2 regions of the Colwellia sp. KU-HH00111 genome follow, and region 2 is predicted to be linked to the other one. Evidence: predicted binding sites of a transcription regulator. Region 2 holds the regulator's gene; the other holds the start of a gene.
What was found. Region 2 encodes FNR, which switches genes on or off when oxygen is low (the NO sensors DNR and NnrR bind a similar motif). Its sites were predicted from a motif close to TTGATCTAGATCAA; they were not measured.

Region 1 (8,069 bases), on a different contig from region 2:
AAATATTGATGTGCCGTTACCATTAGGGTTGGCGTTGATGATTTCAATTGCCTCTTCAAGCGTTTCTGCTTCTAATACGCAAAGGGCAGGACCGAAAATTTCTTGCTTATAAATATCCATATCAGTAGTAACATTAGTAAATAACGTTGGACCGACAAAGTTACCGTTTGGATATCCCTCTACTTGGCAATCTCTGCCGTCAACTAATAACGTCGCTCCTTGCTCAACACCAGAGTCTAACAAGCTAATGATACGTGCTTTAGCTTGTGGAGATACCACTGGACCTAAATCGGCATCACGCTGTATACCAGGGCCCACTTTCATTAGTTTGGCACGTTCGACAATTTCAGGTAACCATTCACGGGTTTTGCCTACTAAAATGGTCACAGGGTTTGCCATACAGCGTTGTCCAGCAGCGCCAAAAGCAGAGCCAAGTAAATCATTTATTGCACGGTCTTTATTAGCATCGGGCATGATCACCATGTGGTTTTTAGCACCCATCATTGATTGCGCGCGTTTGCCGTGTTTAGTCGCATGATTGTATACATGTGTGCCAACATGGGTTGAACCAATAAATGATACCGCTTTAACAGCATCGGCTTCAATGAGTTGGTTAACTACATCAGGTCCACCATGAACAACATTGAGTACCCCAGCAGGAATACCAGCTTTAAGGGCTAATTCAACCAATAATATGGTTGATGATGGTGCTTGCTCTGAAGGTTTTAGAATAAATGTATTACCACAAGCAATGGCTGGCGGAAACATAAATGACGGAAGCATTAATGGGAAGTTAAATGCTGTGATCCCAAGACCTACACCAATTGGTTTGTTTAAGGTATATGTATCCACACCTGTTGCAGCATTGTTTGCCATTTCACCCAGTTGTAAACGGGTTACAGAGCAAGCATTCTCAATTGCTTCTAATGACCGGCCAACTTCTCCTTCTGCATCAGGAAGTGTTTTACCATGCTCTAATGTGACTAATTCGGCTAATTCTTGCGTATGCTCTCTAACTAATTGTTGGAACGTTAGCATAATGCGCATGCGATTGGTTAATGAAACCTTTGACCATGTTTTAAACGCTTCAGCTGCGTTAGCAACTGCCGCTTCTATTTCCGCTTTTGTTGCCATAGGTACGCGAGCGACAACCTCTTGCGTTGCAGGGTTTAAAACGTCTAACCAAGTATCGGTAGTTGAACGAACTTTTTCGCCATTGATGATCAATGGAATTTCTCTAATAGTCATGACAAGCCTTAAGATAAGTTAATTGCAATGAGTACTAAAATAGTCTTTTAACAATAATTGAGCAATAAGCAAAAGTGCAACGCATATTGCATTTTTGCAAAAACAATTGAGTGTTGCTATGCTAGTGCAATGAATTGGGATGATATTAAATTTTTTTTAGAACTTGCGAGAAGTGAGCGCTTATCTATTGCAGCCAAGCGACTGACGATTGATGCCTCAACTTTATCACGACGACTGCACAAACTTGAAGAGAGTCTAGCAACGAAACTTTTTGAGCGAACGGTAGATGGCCACGTACTGACGATAGATGGTACTAAACTATTGCAATATGCAAGACGGATGGAACTCGACGCAGGTCAAGCACTTAAAGTTATCAAAGAACATAAAAATATTAACAGTGGCCGAGTGAGAATAGGGGTCACAGAAGCATTTGGCAGTTTTTTTATTGCCCCGCACTTAACTAAACTTAAGCAACAGTTTCCCAATATTAAAATAGAGTTAGTACACTTTGCTCGAGATGTTAAAATCAGTCGTAATGAAGCGGATATAGCTATCGCGGTAGAAAGGCCAAAGAGTACCTCAACAATTATTACAAAACTGTGTGATTATCAGTTGCAATTATATGGCCATGCAAGCTATCTTAAAGACTTAGATGAAGCTGTGTCCATAACTCAATTATCTAAATATCAATGGGTTAGCTATGTTGATAACCTGTTGTTCACTGAACAGTTGTCCTATTTGAAAGAATTAAACGCCAATATTGTACCCAGTTTTCAAAGTACCAGTATTACTAGCCAATATAGCGCCATAAAAAGTGGCTTAGGTATTGGTGTTTTGCCTTGCTTTTTAGCTGAACAAGATGCTAGCTTAGTTAAACTATGCGATCATGATATTAAACTGGTACGTAGTTTTTATTTAGTCACACATCCAGAAAGTAAACGCTTATCTCAAGTCGAAACTGTTTGGCAGTATTTGAAAATGTTAGCACAAGACAATAAACAATTACTGATGCCTGAGTAAGTAGTGTAGGTGTTAAAATAAGTATGTATATAGGTGAATATGAATAACTCAAACCAATCACTAAGTGAGAATGATCAAGGAAATACAACGAATACAGCAAAGGCCTCATGGGGTTTAATTGCTTTTATTCTGTTGGTGATTATTGCCATAGGGGTTGCTTGGCAATTTACAGGGAGTAATACCGACATTGCCAAGACACAGGAACCTATAATCCAGCCTGCAGTGAGTGTTGAGCCTACACCTGAAAAAATACTAGACCCTGCGCCGGTAGAAACTGAAGAAATAACAGTAGTTATACCACCGGCTGCGACATCGCAGATTGAAGAGCTTAGTGTTGTTCAAGAAAACCCATTGCCGCTGTTAGATGAAAGCGATAATTGGTTGAAGTTGAAATTGCCCGAGATAACGTGGCGTAAAGAATTACTTCAGTTGATCATTGATGAAGATATGATCCGCCGTTTTGTCGTGTTCACTGATAACTTTGCCCAAGGAAACCTTGCTTATGAGCATAGCCCCTTTGTACTACCTAAAGGCAAATTTTTCCCAGATAAATCAAGTACCAGTTTTGAACAAACAAGTCAAAGTACTGAAGGCGCTACAATTAAGCAAAATGTTTGGCAATGGAGTGAACGCTCAAGTGAACGCTTTAGTTTATATATAGAGCTGTTAAGGTCTATGGATAGTGACAGCCTAGTACAGTGGTATACAGAAGTTAAACCACTGATTGATGAAGCATATAGTGAGTTGGGCTACGATGATGACTTTACCCAAGTGCTGCAGGATGCTATCACTCGTGTATTAGATATGGAGGTTCCCAAGTCACCAATGAAATTAATACAACCCAGTGTGGTTTATAAGTTTGCTGATCCTCAGCTAGAAGCGCTGCCCGCTACCGAGAAACTTTTACTGCGCTTAGGCAAAGATAATTTATTGGTAATGAAATCAGTATTGTTAGAGCTGCATGAAAAATTAGCACAACAAGCCAATGGCATCAGTGAAGGTTAATCCAATTATTGTTCAGGTAGCTCATATTCGTTTAAAAAATCCTCATGCAGATGAAACCTGTCATAAAATAGTAAACTAGGGCTTGCATCCTCGGGTTTGATTAGCGATAATTCGCGCCGCTTAGATGCAAACTAAAAACGTCTAGTTTGCTTAAGTTCATTATGGTGACCCTTTTGGTCCCCTCGCAATGATACTCTGTGAACTCGGCCAGGTCCGGAAGGAAGCAACCGCAGCAGACGACTCATGTGCCGAGGTGCGGCTACTAGGGTTGCCACCCAATTCTAAAGTTACCGCAGTATTAATTTAGCAAGCCGCAATATCAATTCAGCAAAAGTTAAAACCCAATATAGAATTAAGCATACAACCAAAAATATATCTCAATCGAATTTTATCGATGGTGCTAATCATTTTTAAGGGGTACGAGTAATACGGGCTTAGTAGTTCTATTAACCACTTTATCTGCCACCGAGCCAATAAACAGATTGTCTAAAGCACTATGTGCATGACTACCCATAACGATCAGATCTACATTCCTTTCTTCAGCAATACCAATGATTGTTGCGGCAGGCGAGCCTTCAATAATATCGGCAACGGGTTTCCCTCCAGGGAATGCTTGGCCGTCTAACTCTTCTAAGCAAAACTTTTCAATTCGGTCATTCACTTTTTTATGCAACTCATCCACCGAACGTTGATATAAATCTTCTATAGTTCCTTCTGGCATGTAAGCATTTACTATTGATGCAGTATTGGGGTTCATTGGTTCTATTACATATAGAAAATGGATCTTGGCATTGTTTTGTTTCGCTAGGCTAACTGCCATGCGAAATGCTGGTCTTGTATGTTTACCAAGATCAGTCGCATATAGTATTGTGTTGATGTCTGTCATAACGGTACCTTTTATCTATTTTTAGTAAGTAAAAATAGCATACGAAATAATTAATAAGCGCACTTGATTTAAATCAATTATATTCTTGCTAATTATAAAGCGTAAGGAAAAATACTATTAATTAAAACGAGGTAATATAAGTTATTGTGACCTTTTGGGATTAGCTAGTTGCTCGGTGAGACTTCATAAACTCTACCGCTTTACTCACGGCTTTTTTGACTTTAGATTCCATTTCAAAACGTTCAGAGGCAGGTAAATAAAATGCCATATCTACTTCGTGGCGAATATAACGTGTAGGGAGTTGGTTTAACACCACACAAAATAAATCTGCAATAAAGTCATCATCATATTTTTCATCAAATTTAGACAAAGCAAAATACTCTATCACCAGTTTTTCATAGTAATTGTGGATGTCGTCAGATATGTTCATAAACGCCTTCTTGATAAATTGTACGAGTATTTTTTAAGAGTAACCTGAGATTTGGCAAAATGCGAATATTATTGTTAAAAAGCCATTAACGTTTCTCTGCTAATTCAATGTCTCGCTCAATGGTTGAAATAGCTTTACGACAACGTCCTAATCGTTGGTGTAAAGCTAATACCTCAGTAGATAACTTTGCGCTTTGTTCACTTTTGCACGTTGCGCGACTAAGTTCTCTTTCTGCAACCATATCCATTAACCGTCGTTCGAATTCATGATGCTCTGCGAGTTTTTGGTAAAGCTGATGGCTAGAGAGCATCACTTTTTTAGTTAGCTCTTGGTACTTGTGAGCTTGTTTGATTTTAGCTTTTTTTATACGCACTTTATTATTAGCGTCAAAACTTAATTCAGCGGCTTGATGCATAACTTCATTCGCCTTTAGAGCAGTAGATATAGCAGCAATTTGCTGTTCTATTTGAAGTAATAGCACTTTAGAAAGTTCGATTTGGTTGGCGTTGACTAAACGTGAGAACTCCGCAACTCTTCTTTGCACTTCTCTAATATAAGGTTGAAACTGATCGCTTTGGCTGGAAAAAAGCGTTGCAGAAAATAAATTGTTATTCTCAAGCAAGCGATGAGCTTTAACTTTAGAGTTTCGCGCATCGGTTTGTTTTGCTTTAACATCGAGAGTTTTTAATAAAAGCGATAAACGCTCAATCGAGTTCATGTGTTACCTAAACAATAAGAATAACTGAATAAGGACAACACTATAACACTCTGTTTTAAAATGTACTTATCAATTGGTTAAATTAATGTAAATTTTAAATTTCCATAATAATTGTCGTAATTAAGTAATACTAAAACAATTGTATTTGTCATTTTTTGTTTACAAATAAAAAATTTAATCTTTAATTTACTGAATTATATAAATTATTTTTTTTTTGTAAATAGTTTTATAAAAACGATAATATATTATTAAAATCAGGTGGTTAATATTAAGTTGTTGTTATTTAAGGTATTGCTTGAGTTTTAGGAAAGTGCTATTTGATTCTATAGCTAAAAATCAATGATCTTTTTTATAAAAGCTTTCACTATCAGATTCATATACATAAATCTGATAAAACACTTATTTATCTGATGCTTAAGTTTGAATGTGTTTTATATTTTAATTTTTTAAATATTGATTGTTATGTAAACTTGTTAAAAATATTAACAATTGACAACAAATGGTGTTGACGATGTGCGACGATCCCGTTTAATATCGTAGAGGACAGATCAGGTCATTAGGCCCGTTCAAAAAAGTTTACGAGGCAAAATAGTTTCGAAACTGATTAAAATAAACAAATAAATAACAACCAATCACGAATGTGATCCAGGGAGTAAACATGTATAACAATAGCAAAGTAGCTAAGGCTATCCGCCTTGCCATGATGTTTGGCGCAGCTGCAACGGCATCTGTTTCAACAACAGCATTTTCAGCAGAAGAAGGCGCTGAAGAAGAAATTGAAAAAATCGAAGTAACCGGTTCTCGTATCAAACGTAGTGACCTTGAAGGTGCTTCGCCAGTTACAGTAATCACAACTGAAGATATGAAAATTGAAGGTAACTTCACTGTAGCTGATGCCTTACGTGGTAGCACATTTAACTCATTTGGTTCTTTTTCTGAAAGATCAGGTAGTTCAGCTCAATCTCAAGCAACAATTAACTTACGTGGTGCTGGTTCTAAGCGTACTTTAGTATTGTTAGATGGTAAGCGCTTACCAGGTTCTCCAACTTTAGGTGGCCAATCGGCTAACTTAAATGCTATTCCTATGGCAGCCGTTGAGCGTATCGAAATTTTAACTGATGGTGCTTCATCTACATACGGTTCAGACGCTATTGCTGGTGTTGTTAACGTTATTCTTAAAAAGAACTATGAAGGTTTAGAGTTTAGTGTTGGTGCTGGTCAACGTGATCGTGATGAAGGTACAACTTCTTCAGAATTCTCTGTAATTGGTGGTTACTCAACAGATAAAGGTAATATTACTTTTGCTTTTGACCATCAAAAACGTGAAGGTATTTCTGACGGTGCTCGTGACTTCACTAAAGCTAAAATGACTGACTTTAACGGCGATGGTGAAATTCAAGCCTACGAAGAAACTGACGGTTGGAGTATTTACGGTGCTACTGTAGCTACACCTGATTGGGTAGATGCTCAAGCTTCACCTGAGTGTGATAATTTAATTGCAGAGTATGGTAGCGATACTTTCGCTAAAGTTGCTGCTGATAATGACTGGGGTAACCCAGGTGCGACATACTGTATGTTTGCATATGCTAACGTGTCTTATAACAAAGCTTCAATCGATCGTAATACTGTGTTTGTTGATGCAAACTATGAAGTAGCTGATGGCGTTGAATGGTTCGGCCGTGCAATGTTCGTACAAAACAGCTCTTTTGGTCGCTATGCTCCACCAGCTGCACGTTGGGATGATTTTGGCGCAGACAATGAACATAACCCATTTGGTGTTGATGGCACTAAAGGTTTCTTCCGTTGGGTAGGCATTGGTAACCGTGACGGTAATGTTGACGATTATAACCAAGATTACTTAACTGGTTTACGTGGTGACCTTGATTGGAATAATGCATCGTGGGAAGTTTACTACCACAGAAACACTGCAGATAACAAATCTGTTGGTCAATACTACTTGAGCTACGGCGGTGTTGCATACAATGAAGCAAATGGCATTCCTCTAGGTTCAGAAGAAGGTATTGCCAACATGAAGATTACTACTCTTCAAGAGTCAGAGTCTACATTTGATCAATTCTTCGCAGGTATCGGTTTTGATATGGGTACACTTGATGGTGGTGACATAGCGCATTACTTTGGTGCTGAATATCAAGAGATTACTTATGCAGATACTTATGATGGTCAATCGGAAGCAGGCCGTGTAGGTGGTTCAGCAGGTAATTCTTCATCTGGTGCTCGTGACATTACAGCATTATTTTACGAAGGTGTTTTACCTGTAACTGACGATGTGGAAGTTAATATTGCAGTTCGTTATGATGATTATTCAGATTTTGGTGATAACGTAGCACCTAAAATTGCTGTTCGTTGGCAAGCACTTGAAAACGTAGTTGTTCGTGCATCTTACTCTGAAGCTTTCCGTGCTCCAGGTCTTGATGAGTTGAATGCGGTTGATTCATTCAGTGCTGAAGACGCGCAGGATTTTGCAGCGGGTGATACTACTGAGAAACAATACGATACTTGGTATAAATCTAACCCTAACTTAGGTCCTGAAACTTCAGAATACACTAACTTAGGTTTATCTTGGGATATCACTGATTCAGTTGGCGTAACAGTTGATTACTTCAACTTGTCAATTGATAATGTAATCCAAACTAAATCTGTACAAGCATTATTCTCAGATGAAGCAGCGGGTAAAATCACAGCAGTTAGCCCTGATACTGATACAAGCGACTTAACTTTCTACTTAATGCGTACAGCAGGTC
Region 2 (8,069 bases):
GTAAAACCACTGGCAACTATGGCACCTAGGACTAAAAGCAAACCAGTAGTTAAAAAACTGCCGGAAAACCCTTTGCATCAAATGACTTTGCCTGATTTTGCTGCCATTTCTGATACCAAGCAAAAAAAGAAGCACTTTTTTAACTATATGAAGCCTGCGGTAAATAAGCAGAATCAGCATCTACTTGCACAACGAGCTAAACTCCTTCAATGGCTAGATAAAATAAATCAAAAGCACACTTTAACTAAGCAAGAGCAACAAGCGTTAGCGCAATTAACGAGCAAGTATAAAGTGAAAAAACACGCTTCAGTCTTAGTACAATTACATGAATTACTGTTACGTGTTGATATTGTGCCTATGCCTTTGGTGTTAGTACAAGCGGCTAACGAGTCAGCGTGGGGCACTTCACGCTTTTCGCGTATAGGTTTAAACTTCTTTGGCATTTGGTGTTATACCCCAGGTTGCGGCATGGTACCAAATGGTCGCACTGAGGGTGATAAACATGAAGTTGCGGCTTTTAAGAGTTTAGACGACGCAGTTGCTCACTACTTATACAATATTAACTCTAATAAAGCCTATCGTGTTTTTCGGACAATCCGCGCTGAATTACGTGAACAGGGACACGAATTAAGCGCTGAAATACTTGCAACAGGTTTGTTACCTTACTCTGAGCGAGGAGCCGATTATGTTATTGAAATCACTAATATGCTAAGACATAACCGGCAATACTTAACAGAGAATAATGATAGACAACCAATAATTGTTGCTGAATAGCTGATTAAACGTTAGTCACATCAATAAAAAGCGATTCATCGATATTGGTTGAGGAAACCGTTTCACCAGAAAACTCATAGGCTGCTCTTTCTTCAGTTCTATCAATTGTTAAGTTGGAAAAATCAAAAAGGTTGGTATCTGCGAGTTGGCTCAGGCTGATGTTTTTAAGTGATTTAAAAATATTTTCCACACGTCCGGGGACTTTCTGCTCCCATTCGCTGAGCATGGCTTTAACATTTTGTCGTTGTAGGTTTTCTTGTGAGCCACATAAGTTACATGGGATAATTGGATATTCTTGAGCGCTGGCAAATTCAATAATATCTTGTTCTCTACAGTAGGCAAGCGGCCTAATGATAATGTTTCTGCCATCATCTGATCTTAGTTTTGGTGGCATCGCTTTAAGCTTCGCACCATAAAACATATTAAGAAACATGGTTTCGACAATGTCATCCATGTGGTGACCAAGTGCTATTTTTGTAGCGCCAATACTCTCGGCAAATGAATACAATGTGCCTCTGCGTAATCTAGAGCAAAGACCACAGGTGGTTTTTCCTTCAGATATTTTTTCTTTTACCACTGAGTAAGTATCTTTGTCGACGATATAATATGGGATACTTAGCGACTCAAGGTAGTGAGGCAGAACCTCTTCTGGAAAACCAGGTTGTTTTTGATCCAAATTTACCGCAATAATTTTGAAATTAATCGGTGCTGCTTTTTGCAATTTTAATAAAATATCCAACATGGTAAATGAATCTTTGCCACCACTGATGGTTACCATTACCACATCTGATTCTTCAATCATATTGTAGTCAAAAATAGCTTTACCTACATTGCGTCTTAGTTTTTTTTCAAGTTTGATTATATCTAGAGATTGATTGGGTATTTCAGTTACTGACATGATTTTTGTTCAACTCAGTGGCGTTTAATTTGCCGCGCATTATAGGGCTTTTGCATTTTTAACGCTATAAGGTTTTTCAGAACAAAAGAAAAACGGTAAGTTTAACTATTAAGCTTACCGTTGTTCGTGATCTCAATATTCGCCGTCGTGCTATTGCAAGGGTGAAGTATAACCGTCGGGTTTAAGGGCAAGTACGTCACAATTGAGTTGATCAATAACATGTTCAGCAGTATTGCCAATGAGAGCCGCTGAAAACCCTGTTCTACCCACTGTACCCAAAATAACAAGCTCTGCATCAATTTTGTTAGCGACTTGCTCTATTACTGTTTCAGGAAGGCCTTCTTCAACATGGGTGTTAGCGACGCTAATATCAAATTGGTTAGCATGTGAAATCATCGCCTGCTCATGATGTTTATGCATAGTGTCATTATATTCGTTAGCGTTAAACTCAGGAATTTCAATGGCAATATTGACTGGGGTGCCAGGAAAAGAATTCACTAAATGCACATTGGCTTGAATAAGCCCAGCTAGCTGTTTGGCCTCTTTAGTTATTTTTATATTTAACGAGTGATGCTCTTCCTCGTCACTGCCAACATTAAGTGCAGCAAGAATATTTCCATTATTTGGCCATTCATGCTCTTTTACTAGTAATACCGGACAAGGACATTTACGTAGGATATGCCAATCTGTGGGAGTAAAAACCACAGATTTTAATTTATCGTGTTGGTGAGTGCCTTTGATGACAAGATCATAATCATCCTTAATTACACGCTCTATAATGGCTTCAAAAGGACGGTTATGCCAAACTACTTGGCAATTAATCTCAATTGTTGGCTTTAACTCATCAATGATGTTTTGTAACCAAAGTTCTTTATCTTTAATGACAGATTGGCGCATAACATCGCGTTCATCACTGGATAAAATAGTGGTCATTTCGTAAGAAAAATCAAAAATACTCAAAAAGGCGCTTACTTTAACTTGTCTGTCAGTAGCTTTGATGCTGGTCGCTAGATCTATTGCTCTTTTTAACGCTTTTTGTTCATCCGTTGTTGGATCGATAACAACCAATATATTTTGATAAGTTTCCATGATAAATCCCATTGTTATTTGTTTATAAAACTATACTCTAGTTAATTTATAGCAAAGGTTGGGAATTAATGCTTGTTTTAAATCAATTTTCTATGGGTTAGGTAGGCTTTAGATACGCTGATATCGAGGTGTATCGATATCAGCTATAAGGAGGAGAATTATAATTCAGCGCAATCAGTTAATTGATCAATATCTAAAATACTGATTAGCTTGCCATCAACGTTAATTAAGCCGTTTTTGTGAAAGCGGTTCAATAATCGGCTGATAGTTTCAACTGTTAGGCCAATATAATTACCAATATCACTGCGTGTCATAGTTAAGCGAAACTCGGCAGGAGAAAGACCGCGGGCGTGATAGCGTTCGCTTAAGCTCACTAAGAAAGTAGCAACTCGTTGCTCAGCATTTTTTCGGTTGAGCAATGTTAGCATTTCTTGATCAGTACGTATTTCATTACTCATTAAACGTAACACCTGCTTTTTAAGTTTTGGCATAGTGTTAGATAAGGTATCTAAATTGTCATAGGGTATTTCACAGACCATTGACGTTTCAAGCGCTTGAGCAAAGCTTTTGTGCTCTGTATCTGCAATGGCATCAAACCCAAGTAAATCACCGGCTAAATGAAAGCCTGTGATTTGTTCTTCACCTTGTTCATTGACCGTAAAGGTTTTAAAAGTACCGGAACGAATGGCAAACAATGCATGCATTTCCTGACCATCAGTAAAAAGTTTATCGCCTTTATGAATAGGGCGCTTCCGATCAATAATATCATCAAGGGTAGTTAGCTCTTGTTCATTTAGCGTAAAAGGTAAGCAAAGCTCACTGATACTACAATTTTGGCAACTAATGTGCTGTGTGCCAGGGCAACTCTTATTAGGCATGCGAGACTCATCTTTTGAAGAAATAGCTGTTGTAACTTTTAAAGTAGTTACTCTTATTTCATGTATTTGACTATGGTATTAAAACATTTGTTGATATGCAACAATAAAACTATAAATACCTAAAGGAATAAGCACTAAAGCCATTGTTTTTCTAAAAGCCGGCTTGACTAGGTTGTTTTTTATGCTATTGAAGCCGATGGATAAGGTTAATAGTGCAGGTAGGGTGCCTAAACCAAAAAAGAGCATAATACCTGCACCTGTGACGATATCAGCGCTAGCTAAAGCCCATGTTAATGTAGAATAGACTAACCCACAGGGTAACCAACCCCATATTGCCCCTAAAGTTAATGCTTTTGTTGGGGAGTCTACAGGTATGGCTTTTGTTGCTAACGGTGAAATTTTTTGCCACAGTTTTTTACCTAGCGCTTCTACATGATTAAGCCACATTAGCCACTGACCTAAATATAAGCCAAGCAATATAAGAAATAAGGCAGAAAACATTCTTAACCCAGCTAATGGTATACCAATATTTTTGGCGGCAATTGAGCCAGTAAAACCAACAATAGCGCCAATAAGGCTATATGAAGCTATACGTCCAAAATTATAGCAAAAAATCAACGCGGTTTTATTAACTTTTTTGGAGCTAATTTTTTGATTGTTTACTGGAATTTGCTGTGGGTCTTTAATCGTTGTAGGTAGGGCAGAAGTTAGCATAGTCGTAATCCCACCACACATAACAATACAATGTCCTGAGCCAACCAGACCAATTAGAAAAGCGGAGAATATATCGATATTCATTTGCTTGGATTTTCATCCTCAGAGTTATGTCTAATCGCTTTATTCGTTGTTTGTTCAGTGTCACCTTGTTCTTTTTCGTCAAATAGAATACTCATCCCTTGCTTTTCTAGATCATCAAACTGCTCAGTTTTCACCGCCCAAAAAAACAGATAGACCCCAAGGGCTGTTAATAACACCGCGATTGGAATTAAAATATAAATAATGCTCATTACTTTGACTCTTACAATAAACCCCAGCAGACGCTGTAAAGGTTAGCGTTACTTTTTCAGTAAGCGCAGTGAATTGGTAATAACTAAAATAGAACTCGCAGACATACCTATAACAGCTAAATATGGGGTAATAAAACCACTCACAGCTAAAGGTAGCACAATAGCATTATAACCGAACGCCCACAGGTAATTTTGAAAAATGATGCGCTTGGTTTTAGCTGCTATGTTCGCTAAGGTAAGTATACTACTCAGTTTATTATTTAATAAAATAACGTCAGCGCCGCTTTTTGCAATATCAGTTCCACAACCCATAGCAATAGAGACGTGGGCAGCACCGAATACTGGCGAGTCATTAACACCGTCGCCAACCATGGCAACGGTGGCCCCTTGTTCACTTTGTTGTTGCTGTAACACGGTCATTTTATCTTTGGCACTTAAATTAGCATAACACTGAGGTATTGATAACTGTTTTGCTAATTTTTCACAGGCATATTGATTATCACCTGAGAGCATTATCGTGCGGTGACTTTTATTTAATTGCTCAAGGAGGGAGTGCCCGTCAGAACGTATTTTATCAACCAGATAAAAGGCTGCTATGATTTTATCTTCGGCCACTAATAAACAAGATGCATTTAGATACTCAGGCTGTTTTACTTGCGCTTTAGCGTTTAATAGCCAACTTGCTTTACCGATTTTATAGCATTGACCATTGACTGTGCCAATAACGCCTCTGCCAGACAAAACTTTTACCGTGTTGATGGGTAAACTAAAATCACGATACTGAGCAAAAGGCTTAGCTAGAGGGTGCTCGGAGTAGGATTCTAATGCGGCGGCGATAGCTAAAACTTGTGCTGTGGAATAACTATTTATATGCTCAGCATGGTTAATTATATCAACTTTGGCGAGGGTAAACTCTCCCGTAGTTAATGTACCTGTCTTATCAAAAGCATAACACTCGATGTTTGGCATTGTTTCCATTACATGTGCCGATTTAATCATAATGCCTTCATTATTTAATCGTGTTGTTGCACACGTTAATGCCGTAGGGGTGGCTAAAGATAGTGCGCAAGGGCAGGTGGCAACTAATACCGATAAGGTTATCCAAAAAGCTTCTTCAGGTAAGTGTTGCTGCCAATAAATAGCAGTGGCTATCGCGGTTACTAAAATTATAGCAACAAAAAATTGCGCAACCGTATCTGAAAACTGGGCTAGTTTAGGTTTATGCGCTTGTGATTGTTCACTTAAGCGGATCAATTGGCTTAAAAATGATTGGTTGCTAGGCTGCGTTACTTGCACGGTTAGATTACCATCACTATTAATAGTGCCAGCGAATACTGTATCATCAGTGGCTTTATTTACCGGAGTTTGCTCGCCAGTGAGCATTGCTTCATTAATTTGGCTACTACCGCTGATAATTAAACCATCAGCTGGTATCACCTCACCTGGCTTAATTAGCACTAAATCACCTGCGACTAATTGTTTGGCTGCAACTAATAGTTCTTTTGATGCTTCGTTGTTGATTTTAGATTGAGTGTCGTTCACTCGTGCTATTTTTGTTGCTGTCATTGGCATCAGTTTCAATAAGTTGGCGGAAACTTGAGCAGCATGAGATCGTGCTCTAAACTCTAAAAACTTGCCAATGAGTAACAGAAAAGTAAACATTGAAACAGACTCAAAATATACTTCACCTTGTGCGGTCACGGTAGCCCATGCGCTTGCACTAAAAGCTAAAATAATAGCGATAGATACCGGAACATCCATAGACAAACGTTTTATTTTTAAGGTGTTGATTGCCCCTACATAAAAGGGGTAAGCGCCGTAAGATACGATAGGAATTGCTAAAATAAAGCTAACCCAGCGCAAGTAGTACTTATTATGCTCTGCCATACCAGAAAATGCGCCAAAATATAAACCAATAGCTATCATCATAATTTGCATCATTAAAATGCCACTGATACCTAATCGTTTAATAAACACCTTTCCCATTACTTTATTTCGCTGTTCTATTTCATTGGCTTTAAAAGGCAGCGCTTGATAGCCAATTTGCTCGATAGCGTTGAGAATGGCACTCAACTTTATGACGTCATCTTGCCATTTTACCGTTGCGCGCTGGGTGGTCGCATTAACACTGATTGAAACAAGCCCGGTTAATTTAGTTAGTTGCATTTCAATTAACCAAGCACAGGCGGCACAGCTGATACCATCAACGGTTAATATTGCTTCTTTAACTCCATGATCTTGGTAAATAAATTCACTTTGAAGCGCAGCTTGGTCAAGTAATTTATTTTTCTTTAGTTGGGTTGTTAACTGCTCAGGAACTAGCTCTAAACCCTTTTGCGCTGGTTCAGTTCTATATAAATAATATTGTGTTAGGTTATTATCAACAATGGTTTGTGCAACTGCTTGACAGCCAATGCAGCACATAGCTTGTTTTTTATGATTGATAGTAACCGTAAGGTTGATGCCTTGAGGTATAGGCTGATCACAATGAAAACAGGTATTCGACATATTACTGTGCTTTTGTTGGATCAGGAATTATGTCGATAAAATCAGATTGAGGTAAGTAAATGGTCTCTTGAATTTTCCAACTATCGGTGGAATTGTTGTCAAAAGGTGTTAACGTTATTTTCCATTTTCCAGTAATAGTTTTATCAAAAACTTGTCTAAAATAACCATTACCATCGGGGGTTAAGGCTAAATAAAAGTCTTTCTCGGCGAGTGTAGGGTGGAAAAAGCTCACATTAAGTAACGGAAATACCTTTTCAATGCCTGTTGGCTTAATGACAAGTTCATTGTTTGAAAACTTTAACGCAAAGCGCATACCTAACTTTTGCGCTTGTTTCACTTTAGCTACTTGTAAATTAATCGCTTTACCTGTTTTATAGTAATCACCGACCACTAGAGTATCTGCATCAGTATTAGCGATAATATAAGTGGTTATTCCTGCCACAACCGCAGTAAAGGGCAGAATAAAAACTAACCAAGCCCAAGGCTCACGATACCAAGATGTTTTCATAAGGTTTAAATCATTATTCGATTGAATCAAATTGACAGATATTATAGCGTTTTTATGTATTTTGAGCTAGTTTTCTTTATGGGTTTTTTATAATAAAAAACCCTAGTTAACAAGGTGTTAGCTAGGGTTGTGTTTCTTCTGTTAAAGAATATCAGATTGATTATCAATAACGAGGTCTTTTAAACTATCAGTCGAGAGAAAGCGAGTAAACATACGCGCTGATGACATGCACTTTCTCTTCACCTAGAATATCTTTCCATGGTGGCATAACGCCAGCACGGCCATTGCGGATAGATGCTTCAATAGCACGCTGTGAACCACCATACAACCAAATATTATCAGACAAATTTGGAGCTCCCATAGGCAAACCAAGCGCTAAGCTCCCTTGACCATCAGGGCCGTGGCAA

Region 1: a site for FNR is predicted at 4,223-4,236, ahead of ABXG98_RS02880 (universal stress protein). Genes of this name have one in related genera too.

Annotation. Positions count from the first base shown of each region.
Region 1 covers NZ_BAABWO010000001.1:647,700-655,768, forward strand. The annotation lists gene ABXG98_RS02860 (CoA-acylating methylmalonate-semialdehyde dehydrogenase) at 1-1,248, opposite strand, end outside; gene ABXG98_RS02865 (LysR family transcriptional regulator) at 1,378-2,268, shown strand; gene ABXG98_RS02870 (DUF3014 domain-containing protein) at 2,308-3,273, shown strand; RNA gene ffs (signal recognition particle sRNA small type) at 3,445-3,541, shown strand; gene ABXG98_RS02880 (universal stress protein) at 3,674-4,159, opposite strand; gene ABXG98_RS02885 (late competence development ComFB family protein) at 4,320-4,589, opposite strand; gene ABXG98_RS02890 (primosomal replication protein) at 4,675-5,307, opposite strand; gene ABXG98_RS02895 (TonB-dependent receptor) at 5,966-8,069, shown strand, end outside.
Region 2 covers NZ_BAABWO010000011.1:47,647-55,715, forward strand. The annotation lists gene ABXG98_RS16995 (glucosaminidase domain-containing protein) at 1-774, shown strand, start outside; gene ttcA (tRNA 2-thiocytidine(32) synthetase TtcA) at 779-1,672, opposite strand; gene uspE (universal stress protein UspE) at 1,823-2,761, opposite strand; gene fnr (fumarate/nitrate reduction transcriptional regulator Fnr) at 2,920-3,639, opposite strand; gene ABXG98_RS17015 (sulfite exporter TauE/SafE family protein) at 3,718-4,437, opposite strand; gene ccoS (cbb3-type cytochrome oxidase assembly protein CcoS) at 4,434-4,646, opposite strand; gene ABXG98_RS17025 (heavy metal translocating P-type ATPase) at 4,695-7,154, opposite strand; gene ABXG98_RS17030 (FixH family protein) at 7,156-7,662, opposite strand; gene ccoP (cytochrome-c oxidase, cbb3-type subunit III) at 7,850-8,069, opposite strand, start outside.